Regions from separate parts of the Inquilinus ginsengisoli genome, predicted to be linked through region 1. Evidence: riboswitches for the same ligand, from Rfam matches in the RefSeq annotation. Region 1 holds a riboswitch; the other holds the start of a gene.
The links. Region 1 has a riboswitch for cobalamin ahead of E9232_RS13820 (ribonucleoside-diphosphate reductase subunit alpha). Riboswitches for the same ligand answer to the same signal wherever they lie in the genome.

Region 1 (10,042 bases):
TGCAGCGGGCGCTGGACGGCCTTCCCTGGGCGGAGCGCGGCTGGTCCTCGGGCGCCTGGGTCGACGCGCTGGGCACCGCCTACTGCTTCAACGCCCGGTCCTTCGACGATCCGGGCGAGCTCGCGACCCTGATCGGCTGGCTGACCACCCGGGCCGACCCGGTGACGGGCCTGTGGAGCGGGCCGACCGGCGACGACTGGCTGCAGCCGGTGAACGGCTTCTACCGCCTGACGCGGGGGACCTACGCCCAGTTCGGCATCCCGCTGCCCTATCCCGAGCGGACGATCGACGCGGTGCTGGCCCATCTCCGCCGCAACGGGCGGTTCGAGCGCGCGGGCTTCAACGCCTGCAACGTCCTCGACGTCGTCCACCCCCTGATGCTCTGCGCCCGGCAGACGGCGTATCGCGAGGCGGAGATCGCGGATGCCATGCGTCACTTCCTGGGCGCCGCGATCCGGCACTACACGCCGCGGCAGGGCTTCGCCTTCTCCCGCGACGAGGCGCCCGGCCTGCAGGGGACCGAGATGTGGCTGTCGATCATCGGCCTCATCCTGGTGCATCTCGGCCTGGCCGGGACGGTCGGCTTCCGGCTGGCCGGCGTCCATCGCTGGGAACCGGCGCTGCCGATCGGCCAGATCCGCTGGCCGGCCCGAGACTAGCTCCACACGCCGGAGACAGGCCGCGCGCGCTTGACCGTCAGCTCCGCCTCCAGCCAGGCGCGGAACAGCTGCACCTTGCGCTGCCGCGCCTTGGCCTCGGTGGTCACGAACCAGTAGGCGATCTCGGTCGGCGCTGCGGTGGGGAAGGGGCGGACCAGCCGGCCGTCGGCCAGGGCGTCGGCGGCGATCAGCTGCCAGGCCATGAACACGCCCTGTCCGGCCAGCGCCGCCTCGATCGCCGGGATCGGGTCGGTGTAGGACGGGCCCGACAGGCGCGGCGGCGACGTCACCCCGGCCGCCGCGAACCATTCGGCCCAGGAGATCAGCGATCCCTCGTCGCGGATCACCGGCACGTCGCCCAGATCGGCCGGGCTGCGCAGCCGCGCCGCCAGCGACGGGGCGCAGACCGGGAACACGGTCTGGGGGATCAGCCGCTCGGCCATCACCCCCGGCCAGCCGCCACGGCCCATGCGGATGGCGCAGTCGACATCGCTCGAGGCCAGGTCGATCGCCGCCGCGGTGGCGATGAAGCGCAGCTCAATTTCCGGGTTGGGGCCGGTGAAGCGGGACAGCCGCGGCACCAGCCAGCGCGCGGCGAAGGCCGACCCGGCGGTGACGGTCAGGATGCCGGCGCGTTCGGCCGCCAGGGCGCCGATGGCATCGGCCAGCATGCGGAAGCCGGCGTCCAGCATCGGCCGGATGCGCAGCAGGTCGGGGGTCGGCACAAGGCCGGCGGGGGTGCGCTCGAATAGCAGCAGGCCCAGCCGCGCCTCGGCCCGCCGGATGTGTTGGCTGACCGCACCGGGCGTCACCCCGAGTTCGGCCGCGGCGACCGACAGCGACCCGCCGCGCGCCACCACGGCGATGGCGCGCAGCGCGTTCAGCGGGATCGGGAAGGGCGAGGCCATCCCGCCTGTTTATCGGAGGGTGGGACGATTCACCACTCCCCGCCGGTCCGCTCCGCTACTTCGGATGCAGCGGCACCTGCTCGTACTGCTCGAGGTCGAGCAACTGCTGCTTCGGAATATCCTGCACCGGCGCGTTGATCGAGGTCTGGTCCAGCAGGGTGGCGACGGTGTTGGCCTGCCGCGGCGTCCAGGCGTTCATCACCGCGATCGCCTGCTCCCGGCTGTTGCCGAGGGCCTCGAGCGCCTTGAGGATCGCCGGAGGGGAGCCTGGTGCCCGCTTCGGCGTGTTGGCCGGGTCCCGGGCCACCAGCAGGGCGGTCTCGCGCTTCACCCCGGCCGCGGTCAGGGCGCGGATGTTGGCGTCGTCATAGGCCGGCACCGTGACCATGCGCGACTGCAGCGACCGCACCAGCTCGCCCGGTATGTCCTTCGGCGGGGTGCCGGCCTTGGCCTGCACCGCGAGCTGGTTGAGGCTGTCGGCGACGCCGCCGGCCTGCTCCGGCGTCCAGGAATTGACCACCGCGGCCATGTCCGCCTGGGAATAGCCGAGCTTGGTGAAGGTCGCGGTCAGCGCCGTGACCGGGTTGGTGTCGCCCTCGGACTCGCCCTGGGTCACGCTGGCGGTCACCAGGCCGGCGATGTCGCGGCGGACGCCCATGGCGGTCAGCCGCCGGGCGTCGGCACCGTCGTATTGTGGCAGCGGCAGGCCGTTCTGCCTGGCGAAGTCGACGAAGCCTTCGGCCAGCTTGCCCCCGGAATCGGTGCGGTAGGATTTGGCGAAATCGGCGACCCGCCCGGCCTGCTCCGGCGACCAGGAGTTCATCACCTGGGCCATCTCCGCCTGGGAGTAGCCGAGATAGGAGAAGCCCTGCTGCAGCACCTGGCCGGCGGTGACGCGCTTGGGGTCGGGGGTCGGCCAGGCCGTGGTGCCCAGCTCCTTCGCGATCTCGTCGCGCACCCCCATCGCCTTGAACTGGCCGACATCGGCATCGCCGTAGCGGGGCATCGGGATGCCGTTCTTCGGCGCCCAGTCCAGCACCGCCTGGGTCACGTTCTCCGCCGTGTGGCGCTTGTAGTACTTGATGTAGGTGGCGATCTTGTCGGCTTGGTCCGGCGTCCAGCTGTTCATCACCGCGGCCATGTCCTTGGCGGTGTAGCCGAGGTTCCAGAACGCGGCCATCAGGATCGGGCCGGCGCTGCCCTGGTCCGACGTCGTCGCCAGGGTGTGCAGGCCCAGCTTGTCGGCGACGTCGCCGCGGACCCCCAGCGCCTTCAGGAAGTCGGCATCGGCGCCGTCGAACTCATGCGCCTTGTCCGCCAGGCTGGCGAAATAGTTGATGCCGGAGGCGATCACCATCAGCGCCGCGCCGACGCCGGTCCAGAAGGCGACGCCCCGGGTCGCCAGGAAGCCGAGCAGGCCTTCGGCCCCGGCGCCGCCGGCGGCCACGGCCGCCGTGGATTCCGCGCCGACGATCTGGAAGCCGGGCGCCGAGAGGAAGGCGAGGTCGCCGGCGACGCTGAAGGCATAGCCGACGCTGTGCACCCAGCCGGTGTTGGGCTTGCCCATGTAGCCGAAGACGTTGACGGTGTCGGCGAAGACATAATAGGCGTCGCCGGTGTCCCGCAGGATGGCGCCGGCGATGCCCTTCAGCAGGCCCTTGGTGGTGGCGCTGGCGGCCATGTGGTCGATGCGCCCGGCGGCCGCGTTGTAGGCCTTGTTGAGCGGGGTGTTCGGGCGCCCGGTCGCATCCGTCCCGAAGATCTGCTTCCGCAGCTCCGGCGATATGCCGGCATTGGCCGCGGCCGACAGCGACATGGAGGCATGCACCGGGACGTAGACGGCGTCGACCAGCTTGTCGACGAAGGCGGTGCTGTTGAGCGCGCCGGACAGGCATTCCGCCGCGTTCCGGGCGAACAGGTACGAGCTGGTCGCCGCCGAGAACCGGCCAAGGACGTTCGAGCCCTTCAGCAGCTGCTGCCCCCGGGCCGAAAGCTGGTCGGTCTTGCCGGCGAGCAGGTTCTTGTAGTCGCCGGGGGGCATCGACCGCTTGAGCTGCTCCTGCAGCCCGAAGGTCAGCAGCAGCCGGTTCGACCGCAGGAACCAGGTCGGGTTGGTGTGCTTGGGTTCGCGCGGCGCGGCGGCCAGCAGGGTCTGGGCGTCGGTCGGCGGCAGCATCGGCCCCGGCACGGTGTAGTTCTTGATCTTGCCGGTCTCGAAACCTTCGACGTGCTTGAGCGTCCCGCCATAGAGGGCGAGCGCCCGGGTGATGCTGTCGGAGCGTTCGTTCAGCCAGGTGGTGCGCTGGCCGTCCTGCTCCAGCGTGTTCGCCTTGTCCGGGTGATCGGCCAGCAGCTTCTGGATCGCCGCCGCCTGGTCCTCGGGCGACAGGGTGCTGCCCCAGGTCTGCAGCGGCACGCCGATGAAGTCGCCGTCCTTCAGCGTCTTCTCCTCATGCGCCTTGACCGTGCCGCTGAAATTCTCGAGGCCTTTGGTCGCGGCCCACAGGATGGCGTCGCGCATCGGCGCCGGGTTGTTGTCGCTGATCCTGGGGCTCTTCTCCTGGCCGGCCAGCTGGTCCAGCCGGACGGTCATGGCCAGCGACAGGGTGACGTTCCCCTCCTCTCCGGCATGGGCCAGCAGCTCGGGAAGGTTCATCATGTTGAGCGGGTTGAGATGGTCGCCCGTGACCTCCTCGCTGCGCAGCTTGTCGACCATATGCCCCGCCAGGGCGTCGACCGCGGCCTTGCCCTGGCCCGGCGCGTCACCATCGCCACAGACCACGTTCTGGCTGGCCTGGGCCAGGTCGCTGATCACCTTCTTCGCGTCCTTGAGGTCGGGCCCCGGGCGCCATTTGGCGACCTCGTCGACGCAGCCGCGCGCGATGGCGCTGACCCGCGGGTCGCTCATCACCTGGCCGCCGAGGATCGGCATCGTCCGGTTCGTGTCGGTCAGCTCGGCCAGCTTCGCCGCGGCGGCCTTGGCCCCGTCCTTGCCGCCCTTGCCCCAGGCCGCCTCGATCTCGCGGATCGGCCGTTCCAGGAACACCTCCTGGTGGGCCTCGCTGAAGCCCTTCTGCACCGCCGCCAGATACTGCGCGGTGTCGCCGCCGGCATAGGTCTTGTAGACGCCGGTGAGATGGGTCATCGCCGCCACCAGGGCCTGCGGCTCCGGGGTGTCCTTGGCGGTGCTGTCGGCCGCGGCGATCACCCGCTGTCTGACCAGGGCGGTGACGTCGTCGTACTTGCCGTCGGCGCCGAGCTTCTGCACCGCGGCGGCGCCGTCCGCCGTCCGGTCGTCGACCTTCCACTCGTTCAGCTTCTGCGCCTTGGCGGTGCGGATCGCCTCCTGGAACACCGGATCGTCCGGGGCCCGGGCCGCGATCGGCTGGATCAGCGCGTCGAAGTCCGGCGCGCTCTGCTCGGTCGCGGCGTAGTCGATCTCCTGGGCCACGACGGCGGCCAGGTCGTCCTTGGTCAGCTGGCGCTCGTAATCCGAGATTTTCGGATCGGACGCCTTGGCCAGCAGCTGCCGCTGCTGGCCGAGATAGCCGAGCCGGGTCTCGTCCAGCACGATGACGGTGTCGTCCGCCTGCAGCCTGCGGTCGGCGCCGGGCGCCGCGGCGGGGCGGTTGCCGAAGGGCAGGGGGTCGAGCTTGGGCGTGGCCGGCAGCTGCGCGTGGAGCGCGTCGTTGTCGGTGAAGTCGAAGCCCTCGTCGCGGATGAAGATGCGGAACGGCCAGGCCTCTCCGACCTTGTGCTCGTTGATCCCCAGCGGCTTGGCGCCGGGCGGGAACGGGCCGAGCGCGGGCGGTGCGTCGGTCGGGGCGGCGGGAGCCTGGGCGGGCTGGGCCGGGGCCTGCTGCCGGGCCAAAGCGAGCGACTGCTCGAAAGAGGGGGCATCGCGCCTGAGGGTGCGCCAGGGAGGGGGCGGCTGACGCGTGACCGGACCGACCATGGGGCATCTCCTTTGCAGGGGATTTATGGTGTTTCGTTTTGCTCTTGGCGGCTGATTGATTGTTTCGCGTGATGCGCGAGAGGCCGCGACCCGAAAGCGGCAGTTCTGTGAAAACACATTCGATCGGTGAAGGTTTCAGGACAGCGGTCATATTTCGGACCGGATGCCGCCGGCGGCCGCGCACACCGGGAGCGTCAGACATCGCACTATAGAGATTTTCTATAGTCATGGAGAGACGCTGTCCCTCCTAGGCGGGCGCGCGCCGCCCTATCTATGGAGAATGTCTGGTCCAGGAGGCCATCATGACACTCTTCTCGTGGCGACGCTCCCAGCGGCGTGATCCCGACGGCGCCGAGACGCTGCTGGCGATGACCCCGCGCCAACTGGCGGATCTGCCCTTCTGGGTCGAGCCGCCGCAGCCCGACTGCGCCGAGGACGGGCCGGCCCGCCGGCCGGTCACACCCCGAACCGCGCCGCGGCGTCTGCCAGCCTGACCGTCAGCAGCGGCCGCAACCCGGCCAGCATCGCCAGCGGCCCGGTGGCCGGCAGGTCCCAGGTGGCGCCGCCCAAGCCCAGGCAGCCGGTGGCGCGGGACCGCGTCGCCACCACCTGGCCGTCCCCCGGCTGCAGCGTGAGCAGCCGGACCGGAAGGCGGAAGGGCAGGGTGCGGCCCGCCCGGTCGTCCGTGGTCGCGACCGGGCCGTCGGCATCGGCCAGGGTGGTGCGGCCGGCGGCGGTCTCGAACCGGCCCAGCCGCTTCGGGATCGCCCACAGCGCCCGGCCGCCGGCCAGCGAGGCCGGGCTGTCGACCCAGGCGGCGGTGACGGTGGCGCCGAACCGCCAGCCCAGCCGCACCGGCACCGCGACCACCAGCTCGCGATAGGCCAGGTCACCCCGGTCGTCCCAATCCGCCCGCACCGTCAGCAGCAGCGCCGTGCCGCCCCAGCCCAACGGCCGGGCGCCGGACGGCAGCGGCCCCGGCAGGGCGTTGCGCGGGATCCGCCACAGCGCCGCATCGAGGGTGCCGCGCAGGCGCCAGGGCGGCGCTGGATAGGGGGGCTGGATCATGCCGTTTCGGTGTACAGCAGGCAGCCCGGGGGCTCCATGCCGAAGCGCCGATGGGGCCGGATCGGACCGTTGAATCCGGGATTGCATCCGGGCCGTCAAAAACGAACTTGGATTGCGAGTTTTGCGACCTCACCAACTAGGTATTGACGTAGACCGCCATAAAGACGTCAATATCTAGACATCACGGGCGCTACAGGGAATCCGGTGCGCTATTCGTCGGCAAGGCCGGAGCTGCCCCCGCAACTGTAAGCGGCAAGGCTCTTTCGTCGTCTTGAGTCACTGGTGGGGCAACCTGCCGGGAAGGCGAGACGGAAGGGTCGATACCGCGAGCCAGGAGACCGGCCCGTGATCGTGAAGAACGTCCTCGGGCGGGGTGCCTCGATGGTGCGTCAGTCGGATTGCGTCGGCTTGCCGACGCTATTGTCGACTCCGCGTCATCGGCCCAAGCCCCTCTACATCTATGGGGTTAGCCGATGTCAGCCATCCAGGAAACCGACCGCGCGCTCGCTGGCGCACCTGCCGCCCCCGCCGCGCCCCGTGCCGCCTCGAATCAGAAGGCCGCCGAACCGGCCTACCAGGTGATCCGCCGCAACGGCGCGGTCACCGCCTTCGACGCGGCCAAGATCTCGGCGGCGCTGACCAAGGCGTTCCTGGCGGTCGAAGGGTCGGGCGCCTCGGCCTCGCGCCGGGTGCATGACATCGTCGAGGAGCTGACCGGCCAGATCGCTGCGGCGCTGACCCGCCGGGCCGACCACGGCCGCACCTTCCACATCGAGGAGGTGCAGGACCAGGTCGAGCTGGCGCTGATGCGCGGCGAGCACCACAAGGTCGCCCGGGCCTATGTCCTGTACCGGGCCGAGCGGGCGCGCGAGCGGGCGGCGGCCGCGGCACGGGTCGAGGCCTCGCCGGTGGCGGCGGTGCTCAACGTCACCGCGGCCGACGGCAGCCGCGCGCCCCTGGACCAGGCCCGCCTGGTGCGGCTGGTCGAGGAGGCCTGCGCCGGCCTCGCCGACGTCGCGGCCGAGCCGGTGCTGACCGAGACCCGCCGCAACCTCTATGACGGCATCAGCGAGGCCGAGCTGGCCCTGGCGCCGATCATGGCGGCGCGCACCCTGATCGAGACCGAGCCGAACTACAGCCAGGTCAGCGCCCGGCTGCTGCTCGACCTGCTGCGGCACGAGGCGCTGTCCTTCGTCCATGGCCGGCCGACCCGCGCCACCCATGCCGAGATGGTCGAGGGCTATGCCGAATACTTCCCGGCCTATGTGAAGAAGGGCATCGCGGTCGACCTGCTGGACCCGGAGCTGGCGCGCTACGACCTGAAGAAGCTCGCCGCGGCGCTGAAACCGGAGCGCGACCTGCAGTTCCAGTTCCTCGGGCTGCAGACCCTGTACGACCGCTACTTCCTGCAGACCGAGGGCATCCGCTTCGAGCTGCCGCAGGTGTTCTTCATGCGCGTCGCCATGGGGCTGGCCGCGCGGGAGATCGACCGCGAGGCGCGGGCGATCGAGTTCTACGACCTGATCTCCTCCTTCGATTTCATGTGCTCGACCCCGACGCTGTTCAACGCCGGCACGCCGCGGCCGCAGCTGTCCTCCTGCTTCCTGACCTCGATCGCCGACGACCTCGACGGCATCTTCAAGGCGGTGAAGGACAACGCGCTGCTGTCCAAATACGCCGGCGGCCTGGGCAATTCCTGGACCCGGGTGCGCGGCCTGGGCGCCCATATCCGCGGCACCAACGGCCAGTCGCAGGGCGTCGTGCCGTTCCTGAAGGTCGCCAACGACACCGCCATCGCGGTCAACCAGGGCGGCAAGCGCAAGGGCGCGGTCTGCGCCTATCTCGAGACCTGGCACGTCGACATCGAGGAATTCCTCGACCTGCGCAAGAACACCGGCGACGATCGCCGCCGCACCCATGACATGAACACCGCCAACTGGGTGCCGGACCTGTTCCTGCAGCGGGTCGAGGCCGATGGCGCCTGGACCCTGTTCTCGCCGGACGAGGTGCCCGACCTGCACGACCTCTACGGCCCGGCGTTTAAGACCGCCTACGAGGCCTATGAGGCCAAGGCCGCCCGCGGCGAGATCCGCGTGCACAAGCAGGTCCGCGCGCTCGACCTGTGGCGCCGTATGCTGACCATGCTGTTCGAGACCGGCCACCCCTGGGTCACGTTCAAGGACCCCTGCAACATCCGCTCGCCGCAGGGCCATGTCGGCGTGGTGCACTCCTCGAACCTGTGCACCGAGATCACGCTGAACACCTCGGATGACGAGGTCGCGGTCTGCAATCTCGGCTCGATCAACCTCGCCAACCATGTCGGCGAGCGCGGCCTGGACCGGGCGCGGCTGGAGCGCACCATCCGCACCGCGATGCGGATGCTGGACAACGTCATCGACATCAACTTCTACACCATCCCGGAAGCCCGCCGCTCCAACCTGCGGCACCGCCCGGTCGGGCTCGGCATCATGGGCTTCCAGGACGCGCTGCAGGCGCTGCGGCTGCCGATCGCGTCGGACGAGGCGGTGCGCTTCGCCGATGAGAGCATGGAGGTGATCAGCTATCACACCATCGCCGCATCGGTGGAGCTGGCGGCCGAGCGCGGGCGCTACCCGTCCTTCGAGGGCTCGCTGTGGAGCCGCGGCATCCTGCCGATCGACTCGATCGAGCTGCTGGCCGAAGCCCGCGGCGGCGTGCTGGAGATGGACCGCTCCAAGACGCTGGACTGGGACGGGCTGCGCGATCGGGTGCGCAGCACCGGCATGCGCAACTCCAACACCATGGCGATCGCGCCGACTGCGACCATCTCCAACATCTGCGGCGTGGCCCAGTCGATCGAGCCGGCGTTCCGCAACCTCTACGTCAAGGCCAACATGTCGGGCGATTTCACGGTGGTGAATCCCGGCCTGGTGCGTGATCTCAAGGCGCTCGGCCTGTGGGACGAGGTGATGATCTCGGACCTCAAGTATTTCGACGGCAGCCTCGGCGCCATCGACCGGGTGCCGGACGACCTCAAGGCGCTGTACGCCACCGCCTTCGAGATCGATGCCAGCTGGTTGGTCGAGGCGGCGTCGCGCCGGCAGAAGTGGATCGACCAGGCCCAGTCGCTGAACCTGTATATCGCCAACCCCAACGGCAAGAAGCTGGACGCGCTGTACCGGCTGGCGTGGAAGCGCGGCCTGAAGACCACCTACTATCTCCGGGCGATGAGCGCGACCCATGTCGAGAAGTCGACGCTGAAGGGCACCGACGGCAAGCTGAACGCCGTCGCCAGCGCGCCGGTCGCCGCGGCGCCGGCTGCGGTCGCCGCGGCGCCGATCGTGGTGGTGCCTGCTCCGGTGGTGGCCACCTCCGCCTTCGGCACCGACGACCTGACGATGGCCGACGGCGCGCCGATGGTCTGCCCGATCGACGACCCGACCTGCGAAGCCTGCCAGTAACCGCTGGACTCA
Region 2 (10,042 bases), on a different contig from region 1:
CGTCGAGCGCGCCCACCGCATGGTCCTCGACGCCGTCAGCAAGCGCCTGGCCGCGGCCTGACCGGCCATCCGATCCGGTGGACGCCGGATCGGGCCGAGAAGGAGCGTGTTGCCTCTCCCGCCAGGCGGGAGAGGTCGGGCTCGCGCAGCGAGACCGGGTGAGGGCTGGCCCAGGCCTCGACAAAATCCCCTCACCCGGAGCCGCTTCGCGTCTCCGACCTCTCCCGCAAGCGGGAGAGGCAACGCAAAGGCCGATTGCCCCGGGCCCGCACCGGTTTGACGTTGCGTCCCGCTGACAGCGCTGTCAGAATCCCGGTCTGAGCTCAAAAGAAGCTCGTGGCAGATCTTTGCCAGACATTGGGAGGACACGAAGATGGGCGATCGCGAACATCGCAGCAGACGTGACTTCATGGTCGCCGCAGCCGCCTCGGCGGGCGCCGCGGCGGCCCTGTTCGGCGGCGTGGACCTGAAGACGGCGGCCGAGGCGGCCGAGGCCGTCGGCCGGTCGGAGAAGCCGCTGAAGGCAGCCTTCTCGAATGCCGGCCTGCAGGCGACGTGGTGCGCCCAGGGCAAGCAGGCCGCGGAATTCTGGGGCAAGCTGTTCAACGTCGAGATCACCTGGTTCGACGGCGAGCTCGCGGCGCCGAAGCAGCGCGGCGCGATCGACAACATGGCCTCCCAGAAATGGGACTTCGTGGCGATCCAGGCCTTCGGCATCGGCACGCTGACCCAGCCGGTGCAGAAGATGATTGACGCCGGCATCCCGGTGATCGACATGGACACGCTGATCGCGCCGCTGGAGCAGATCAACGTCCACTCCTTCCTGGCCCCCGACAACGAGTTCATGGGCGCCGCCGTGACCCAGGCGCTGTGCACCGCCATCAAGGGCGAGGGCACCATCATCATGACCCAGGGCGCGCTTGGCCACACCGGGGCGCAGGGCAGGGCCCGCGGCTTCGACTCGGTGGTCAAGCAGTACCCGAAGATCGAGGTGCTCAACACCGATCCGGGCGACTGGGACGTGTCGAAGGTGGCCCGGATCTGGGAGACCCACCTGACCAAGTATCCGAAGATCAGCGCCGCCTTCTTCCACAACGACGACATGGCGCTGGCCGCCTACAACGTGATGAAGGCGCACAACCGCACCGACATCCTGATCGGCGGCGTCGACGCCATGCCACCGGCGATCCAGGCGGTCTCGGAAGGCCGCATGTTCGCGACCGTGCGCAACCCGTCCTGCCGCATCCATGGCGGCGCCGTGGTGGCGGGGGTCGCGGCCGTGACCGGCGGTGAGAAGACCGGCGAAGGCATCCCGAAATCGGTCGTCACCGACGGTCCCGTGGTCACCAAGGCCAACGCCGCCGGCATGCAGTGGATGCAGGATCACTTCCTGATCTGATCGCAGCCGATCGGTCGTGAAAGGATCGTCATTGCGAGCGCAGCGAAGCAATCCATGGGGCAGCCCGCATCGGCGCCATGGATTGCTTCGTCGGCTTCGCCTCCTCGCAATGACGATGGAGGCGGGCGTCCGGAAGACGTCTCGAAGAATGGACAGGCCCGCGCCATGACCCAGACTCCGTTGCTCGAGCTGAGCGGCATCTCGAAGTCGTTCGGCGGCGTCCGGGCGCTGCGGGAGGTCGACTTCACGCTCGAGGCCGGCGAGATCCATGGCCTCGTCGGCGAGAACGGCGCCGGCAAGTCGACGCTGATGAAGATCATCGCCGGCGTGCATGCCGACTATGACGGGCAGATGCGGATCGAGGGGCGGGCCGTCCGCTTCCGCTCGGCCCGCGACGCGGCCGCCGCCGGGGTAGGCATGGTGCATCAGGAGTTGAGCATCGTGCCGGACCTCAGCGTCGCCGAGAACGTGTTCCTCGGCACCCAGCCGGTCGGCCGCTTCGGCATCGTCGACTGGGCCGGGATGCGCAAGGCGGCGGGCGAGCAGATCCGCCGGCTGGGCATCGACGTCGACCCGCGCACGCCAGCCGGGGCGCTGCCGATCGGGCTGCAGCAGCTGATCGAGATCGCCCGGGTGCTGTTCTCCGGCGCCCGCATCATCATCCTGGACGAGCCGACCTCGGCGCTGTCGCCGCCGGAGATCGAGCGCCTGTTCGGCGTGCTGCGGCGGCTGCGCGAGGAGGGCCGCAGCTTCGTCTTCATCTCGCATTTCCTCGACGACATCCTGAAGGTGTCCGACGCCGTCACCGTGTTCCGCAACGGCCGCCGCATCCTCAGCGCCCGCGCCGCCGAGACCGACAAGGCGGCGCTGATCGAGCACATGATCGGCGCCGGCCACGGCGAGCTGGAGGAAAGCTACACCGGCGAGATCCGGCTCGACTCCAAGCCCGGCGCCCCGGTGGTGCTGGCGGCGGAAGGACTGTCGGCCGACCGCTTCTACAACGACATCTCGCTGGAGGTGCGGGCGGGCGAGGTGCTGGGCATCTACGGCTTCATGGGCTGCGGCCAGCTGGAGCTGGCGCGCACCCTGTTCGGCAAGCTGCAGCCCGACCAGGGCCGGATCCGGGTCGCCGGCCGGGCCGTGCGGCTGCGCAGCACCGCCGTCGCCCGCCGCGCCGGCATCGCCTTCGTGCCGGAAAGCCGGCGGGCGATGCTGTTCCACCACGAGCCGATCTACAAGAACACCTCGATCGCCATCCTGGACCGGGTGTCGCGCTGGCTGCTGAGCCCGGAGTCGGAGCGGCGCATCGCCCGCGAGCGGGTCGAGGAGCTGCGCATCCGCACCCCGCATGTCGACGCGCATCTCGGCGCCCTGTCCGGCGGCAACCAGCAGAAGGTCGCCCTGGCGAAGTGGCTGACCTTCACGCCCAAGGTGCTGATCTTGAGCGAGCCGACCCGCGGCATGGATGTCGGCGCCAAGGAGGATGTGGTCCGGATCGTGCGCGGCCTGCGCGACCGGGGCATCGGCGTGGTGGTGGTGTCGGCCGAGCCGGAGACGGTGCTGTCGCTCGCCGACCGCATCCTGGTGATGCGCAAGGGCGGCATCACCCGCGAATTCGCCGGCGGCATGGTCAGCAAGGACCGCCTGCTCGAGGCGGCATGATGGTGGAGCAGGGGAATCGCATGGACGCGTCAGCCAAACCGCCGGTCCGCGGCACCGCCTCCCGGCTCGGCGGGATGCTGGGCGGGCAGCTGCGCAACATCGCGCCGTTCATCACCCTGATCATCCTGGTCGGCTTCTTCAGCATCGCCAGCCCGTCCTTCCTGACGGTCGACAATTTCAGCAACATCCTGAACCAGATCTCGGTGACGGCGGTGATCGCCGTCGGCCTGACCTTCGTGATCCTGTGCGCCGAGATCGACCTGTCGGTGGCCAGCATCGCCAACGCCACCGGCATCATCGTCGCCTTCCTGACCGCGCAGGAAACCTACGTCACCATCGCCAACGTGCCGCTGCCGGGCTGGCTGGCGATCGTGATCGCGCTCGCCGGCTGCGCCCTGCTGGGCCTGGTCAACGCGGTGGGGGTGACGCGGATCGGCATCCCGTCCTTCATCATGACCCTGGCCATGATGCAGATCGGCGCGGGGATCTGCGCCATGCTGGTGCGCGGCCAGATCGCCTATGCCGTGCCGCCGCTGGTGGTCACCCTGGGCTCCGGCTCGATCGGCGGCATCCCATGGATCGTGATCGTGGCCGCCATCATGCTGCTGGCCGGGCACCTGGTGCTGACCTACACGCGCTTCGGCCGCTACGTCTACATGGTGGGCGGCAACCGCGAGGCGGCGGAGTATTCCGGCGTCAACGTCCGGGTCATCGTCGGCGCGGTGATGGTGATCTCGGCCGTCTGCTCCGGCATCGCCGGCATGCTCGGCGTCGCCTATTTCGGCAGCGCCCAGCAGAACGAGTTCGACACCTTCCTGCTCGACGCCATCGCCGCGGTGGTGGTCGGCGGCACCAGCCTGTTCGGCGGCCGCGGCGGCATCGGCAACACCATCATCGGGCTGTTCATCCTGGGCGTGCTGAACAACGGGCTGGACCACGTCAACATCGACAGCTTCCTGAAGATCCTGATCCGCGGCCTGATCCTGCTCGCGGCCCTGGTGATCAACGTCTACGCCCAGCGGCTGCGCTCCGCCGGCGACACCGGCAAGGCGTCGTGACGCTTCGGCGCCGTTGACCCCCTTGCCCGCGCCTCCTACTGTGCGGCCATCGCGCAGCTGGTTCCCCAAGGGCGGACGCCCGAGGGGATGAAAAGGGAACGCGGGACGGTCTATCCTTTCAGGAGGCCTGATCCGCGGCTGCCCCCGCAACTGTAGGCGGCGAGCCCAACTCCGACAGCCACTGGCCGATGGCCGGGAAGGCGGAGGCAGGCGACGACCCGCGAGCCAGGAGACCTGCCGGCGAGGCGATGCGTGCGAACCGCCGGGCGGGGTGAACCGGTGGCGCGGGATGCATGGCGCCTTCCGGGCACCGTCTCCGGCGTCCGATTGCCCTGGCCGGCCGACCGGAAGGGCGAGGCGTGCAGCATCGAGCTATCAGTGGCTAGTCTGCCGGCAGCGACGCTGGTGCTGGGCGGCGCCCGTTCGGGCAAGAGCCGCCATGCCGAGGCGCTGGTCGAGAGCCAGCCCGGCGACTGCATCTATCTCGCCACCGCCGAGGCCTGGGACGCCGAGATGGTCGAGCGCATCTCCCGCCACCAGGAACAGCGCGGCTCGCGCTGGCGCACGGTCGAGGCGCCGCTGGAGCTGGTCGAGACCCTGGACAAGGTCGCCGGCCCCGGCCACGCCGTGCTGGTCGACTGCCTGACGCTGTGGCTGTCCAACCTCATGCATGCCGACCGCGACATCGCTGATGAGACCGACCGGCTGGTGCGCTGGCTGGCGGCGCCGGCCGGCCCCGTGGTGCTGGTCTCGAACGAGGTCGGGCTCGGCATCGTCCCCGACAACGCCCTGGCCCGCGCCTTCCGCGACCATGCCGGGCGCCTGCACCAGGCCGTGGCGGCCGTGGTTCCCTCCGTCGTCTTCGTCGCCGCCGGCCTTCCCCTAACCCTGAAATCCGCCTGAGAGAGACCGCATGCCCGCCAAGATCCCCGCCACCGTCATCACCGGCTTCCTCGGCGCCGGCAAGACCACGCTGATCCGCCACCTGCTGCAGACCGCGAATGGCCGCCGGCTGGCCCTGATCATCAACGAGTTCGGCGATGTCGGGGTCGATGGCGACCTGCTGCGCAGCTGCGGCGACGCCACCTGCCGCGAGGAGGATGTGGTGGAGCTGGCCAATGGCTGCATCTGCTGCACCGTGGCCGACGACTTCATCCCGACCATCGAGAAGCTGCTGAACCGCGCCGAGCCGCCGGACCACATCGTGATCGAGACCAGCGGCCTGGCCCTGCCGAAGCCGCTGGTCAAGGCGTTCGGCTGGCCCGAGATCCGCACTCGGGTCACGGTCGACGGCGTCATCACCGTGATCGACGGCGCCGCCATGTCCGAGGGCCGCTTCGCGCTGGACGAGGAGGCGCTGGCCGCCCAGCGCGCGGCCGACGAGGGGCTGGACCATGACAACCCGCTGGAGGAGCTGTTCGAGGACCAGCTCGCCTGCGCCGACATGGTGATCCTGAACAAGACCGACCTGCTGGATGAGGCCGGGCTAGCGACGGTGTCCGCCGAGCTGGCCGCGCAGCTGCGCCCGGGGGTCAAGGTGGTCAAGGCCCGCCACGGCGCGATCGACGCCGCGGTGCTGCTGGGCCTCGGCTCCGCGGCCGAGGACGATCTGGCGGCGCGCCCCTCGCATCACGATGCCGAGGACGAGCACGACCACGATGATTTCGAGAGCTTCCATGTCGATCTCGGCGCCGTGACCGACCCCGACGCCCTGACGCGCAAGCTGAAGCCGGTGATCGAGGCGCATGACATCCTGCGGCTGAAGGGCTTCGCCGCGGTCGAGGGCAAGCCGATGCGCCTGGTGGTCCAGGCGGTGGGCGGCCGGATCCAGCATTACTACGACCGCCCGTGGCGCGCCGACGAGGCCCGCGGCACCACCCTGGTGGTGATCGGCGAACGCGGCCTCGACCGCGCCGCCATCACCGCATCGCTCGCGGCCTGATGCATCTCCTCGCCACCCAGCCGGGCAGCGTCGCCGACGGGTCGGAGGCGGTCGATCTCGGCCAGAGTCCGGGCGACATCGTCGTCCTGACCGCGGCCGACACCGAACTCGCCTGCCTGTCGGCGGCGCGGTCCGGTTTCGGCGAGGATTTCCCCTCAGTCCGGCTGGCCAACCTGCTGCAGCTCGGCCACAACCTGTCGGTCGACACCTATGTCGACGACGTGGTCAGCCGGGCGAAGCTGGTGGTGGTGCGGCTGCTCGGCGGCGCCGGCTATTGGCGCTACGGCATCGAGCAGGTGCATGCCGCCTGCCGGCGCGAGGGCATCCCCCTGGCCGTGCTGCCGGGCGACGACAAGCCGGATGCCGATCTCGACGCGCTGTCGACCCTGCCGGAGGAGGCGCGGGGCCGGCTGTGGCGCTATCTGGTCGAAGGCGGCATCGAGAACGCCCGCGGCTTCCTGGCCTATGCCGCGACGCTGACCGGCCGCGACCTGCAATGGGCCGAACCGCGGCCGCTGCTGCGCGCCGGGCTGTACTGGCCGGACCTGCGCCATCCGTCCTATGCGGAGATCGCCGGGCGGTGGCCGGGCGACGCCCCCGTCACCGGCCTCGTCTTCTACCGGGCCCTGGTGCAGGCGGGGAACCTGGCGCCGGTCGATGCGCTGGTCGCGGCGCTGCAGGCCCGGGGACTGAACCCGCTGCCGATCTTCGTCTCCAGCCTGAAGGACACGGTGTCGGCCGAGCTGGTCACCGAGGCCTTCGCTCGCCATCCGCCGGCGGTAATCCTCAACGCCACCAGCTTCGCTGTCTCCAGCCCCGGCGGCCCGACCCAGCCGACGCCGTTCGACGCGGCCGACTGCCCCGTGCTGCAGGTGGTGTTCGCCGGCGGGGGCGAGGCGGCGTGGCGCGACGGCACGCGCGGCCTGTCGGCCCAGGATCTGGCGATGAATGTCGCCCTGACCGAGATCGACGGACGGGTACTGACCCGCGCCGTGTCCTTCAAGTCGGAGGCACGCTGGGATCCACTGACCGAATGCACCGTGGTGTCCTACCGCCCGGTGGCCGACCGCATCGATTTCGTGGCCGATCTCGCTGCCGCCTGGGCGGGACTGCGGCGGACGCCGGCGGCCGATCGCCGGGTCGCACTGATCCTGGCCAACTACCCGAACCGCGACGGCAGGCTCGGCAACGGCGTCGGCCTCGACACCCCGGCCGGGACGGTCGAGGTGCTGCGCGCCCTGGCCGCCGCCGGCTATGCCGTCGCCGATGTGCCCGAGGATGCGGCTGACCTGATGGCGCGGGTGACGGCCGGGCCGACCAATGCGCTTGCGACCCGCGCCGACCGCGCCGGCGGCGAGGCCTATCCGCTGGCCGACTACCGCGCTTTCTTCGCCGGCCTGCCCGAGCCCGTGCGAACGGCGGTGACGGCCCGCTGGGGCGAGCCCGAAGCCGATCCCTTCGTCGAGGGCGATGCCTTCCGGCTGGCGGTCCACCGCTTCGGCCATGTCATCATCGGGGTGCAGCCGGCGCGCGGCTACAACATCGACCCGCAGGCGACCTATCACGACCCGGCGCTGGTGCCGCCGCACGGCTATCTCGCCTTCTACGCCTGGCTGCGCGGCGGCTTCGGCGCCCAGGCGTTCATCCATATGGGCAAGCACGGCAATCTGGAGTGGCTGCCGGGCAAGGCGCTGGCGCTGTCGCAGGACTGCTTCCCGGAGGCCGCCTTCGGCCCCGTCCCGCATCTCTACCCCTTCATCGTCAACGATCCGGGCGAGGGCACCCAGGCCAAGCGCCGCACCGCCGCCGTCATCATCGACCATCTGACGCCGCCGCTGACCCGGGCCGAGAGCTACGGCCCGCTGAAGGACCTGGAGGCGCTGGTCGACGAATACTACGAGGCCGCCGGCATGGACCCGCGCCGGCTGGCGCATCTGCGCGACCGCATCCTCGACCTCGCCCGCAGCTCCGGCCTCGACCAGGATTGCGGCGTGGCGCCGGGCGACGAATCCGATTCCGCCCTGGCACAGATCGACAACCATCTGTGCGAGCTGAAGGAGATGCAGATCCGCGACGGGCTGCACATCTTCGGCCGCTCGCCCGCAGGCGACCAGCGCACCGACCTGCTGGTGGCGCTGACCCGGGTGCCGCGCGGGGCCGGGCAGGGCGGCGACGCCTCGCTGATCCGGGCTTTGGCCGGCGATCTCGGCCTCGGCTTCGACCCGCTGGACTGCCGCTTCGGCGATGCCTGGGCCGGGCTGCGGCCTGCAGCTCTCGGGCCTGTGGAAGGCTGGCGCACCCTGGGCGACACGGTGGAGCGGCTGGAGACTCTGGCGCGCGATCTGGTCGCCGGCACCCGGCCGGCGGAGGCCGGATGGACCGCCACCGCCGCCGTGCTGGCGGAGATCCAGGCCGCCGTTGCCCCGGCCGTCGACCGCTCCGGCGCCGCCGAGATCGACGGGCTGCTGCGCGGGCTGGCCGGGCGCTTCGTGGCGCCGGGATCCTCCGGCGCGCCGACCCGCGGGCGGCTGGACGTGCTGCCGACCGGCCGCAACTTCTACTCGGTCGACAGCCGCACGGTGCCGACCCCGGCCGCCTGGCATCTCGGCTGGAAATCGGCGGCGCTGCTGGTCGAGCGGCACCGGCAGGAGCATGGCGACTGGCCCCGCACCATGGCGCTGAGCGCCTGGGGCACCAGCAACATGCGCACCGGCGGCGACGACATCGCCCAGGCGCTGGCGCTGCTCGGCGTGCAGCCGCGCTGGGACCCGGCCTCGCGTCGCGTCACCGGCTTCGAGATCATGCCGGCCGGGGTGCTCGACCGGCCGCGGGTCGACGTCACCCTGCGCATCTCCGGCTTCTTCCGCGACGCCTTCCCCAGCCAGATCGACCTGTTCGACAGCGCCGTGCGTGCCGTGGCGGCGCTGGACGAGCCGGAAGACATCAACCCGCTCGCCGCCCGGGTGCGGGCCGAGACGGCGGCGCTGGTCGCCGCCGGCACGCCTGAGGCCGAGGCCCGCCGCCGCGCCGGCTTCCGCGTCTTCGGCGCCAAGCCGGGGGCCTACGGGGCGGGCCTGCAGGCGCTGATCGACGAGAAGCTGTGGCGCGACGAGGCCGATCTCGGCCGCGCCTATCTGGAATGGGGCGGCTGGGCCTATGGCGATGGCGCCGAGGGCGCGGCCGCGCACGGCCTGTTCGCCCAGCGGCTGGAGAAGGTCGAAGCGGTGGTCCACAACCAGGACAACCGCGAGCACGACCTCCTGGATTCCGACGATTACTACCAGTTCGAAGGCGGGCTGGCGGCGGCGATCCATCACCTCTCCGGCGCCCGGCCGGCGATCTACCATAACGATCATTCCCGGCCCGAACGGCCGGTGATCCGGACCCTGCGCGAGGAGATCGCCCGTGTCGTCCGCGCCCGGGTGGTCAACCCGAAATGGATCCGCGGCGTGATGCGCCACGGCTACAAGGGCGCCTTCGAGATGGCGGCCACGGTCGACTATCTCTTCGCCTTCGCGGCGACCACCGATGCCGTGGCCGACCACCAGTTCGACCTGGTCTATGACGCCATGCTCGGCGACCCCGAGGTCCGGGCCTTCCTGGAACAGGCCAATCCGGCGGCGGCGCGCGAGATCGCGGAGCGGCTGCAGGAGGCGCTGGATCGCGGCCTGTGGCAGCCGAGGGCGAACGCCGTCTACCATGAGCTCGATGTTTTGACGAAGGAGTCTCGTCCATGAAGACCGACGGCATGACCGAAGACGAGATCAACGCCCGCCACGCCGAGAAGATGGCGAAGAAGAAGGCGGTGCGCGACCGCATGCTGGCCGACAAGACCCTGGAGAAGGGGCTGCTGATCGTCCACACCGGCAAGGGCAAGGGCAAGTCCACCGCCGCCTTCGGCATGGTGCTGCGGTCGATCGGCCACGGCTTCCGCACCGGCGTGGTGCAGTTCGTCAAGGGCAGCTGGGAGACCGGCGAGCG

Region 2: it holds a riboswitch for cobalamin, as region 1 does, so the genes downstream of both, cobU (bifunctional adenosylcobinamide kinase/adenosylcobinamide-phosphate guanylyltransferase) here and E9232_RS13820 (ribonucleoside-diphosphate reductase subunit alpha) in region 1, are expected to answer to the same signal.

The regions. Positions count from the first base shown of each region.
Region 1 covers NZ_JAVDPW010000004.1:475,774-485,815, reverse strand. The annotation lists gene E9232_RS13845 (acyltransferase) at 1-659, shown strand, start outside; gene E9232_RS13840 (LysR substrate-binding domain-containing protein) at 656-1,567, opposite strand; gene E9232_RS13835 (hypothetical protein) at 1,623-5,522, opposite strand; gene E9232_RS13830 (hypothetical protein) at 5,825-6,016, shown strand; gene E9232_RS13825 (acetoacetate decarboxylase family protein) at 5,979-6,590, opposite strand; cobalamin riboswitch at 6,759-6,951, shown strand; gene E9232_RS13820 (ribonucleoside-diphosphate reductase subunit alpha) at 7,064-10,030, shown strand.
Region 2 covers NZ_JAVDPW010000006.1:532,303-542,344, forward strand. The annotation lists gene E9232_RS19540 (acyl-CoA desaturase) at 1-61, shown strand, start outside; gene E9232_RS19545 (sugar ABC transporter substrate-binding protein) at 374-1,399, shown strand; gene E9232_RS19550 (sugar ABC transporter ATP-binding protein) at 1,565-3,061, shown strand; gene E9232_RS19555 (ABC transporter permease) at 3,082-4,119, shown strand; cobalamin riboswitch at 4,161-4,375, shown strand; gene cobU (bifunctional adenosylcobinamide kinase/adenosylcobinamide-phosphate guanylyltransferase) at 4,498-5,022, shown strand; gene cobW (cobalamin biosynthesis protein CobW) at 5,033-6,061, shown strand; gene cobN (cobaltochelatase subunit CobN) at 6,061-9,798, shown strand; gene cobO (cob(I)yrinic acid a,c-diamide adenosyltransferase) at 9,795-10,042, shown strand, end outside.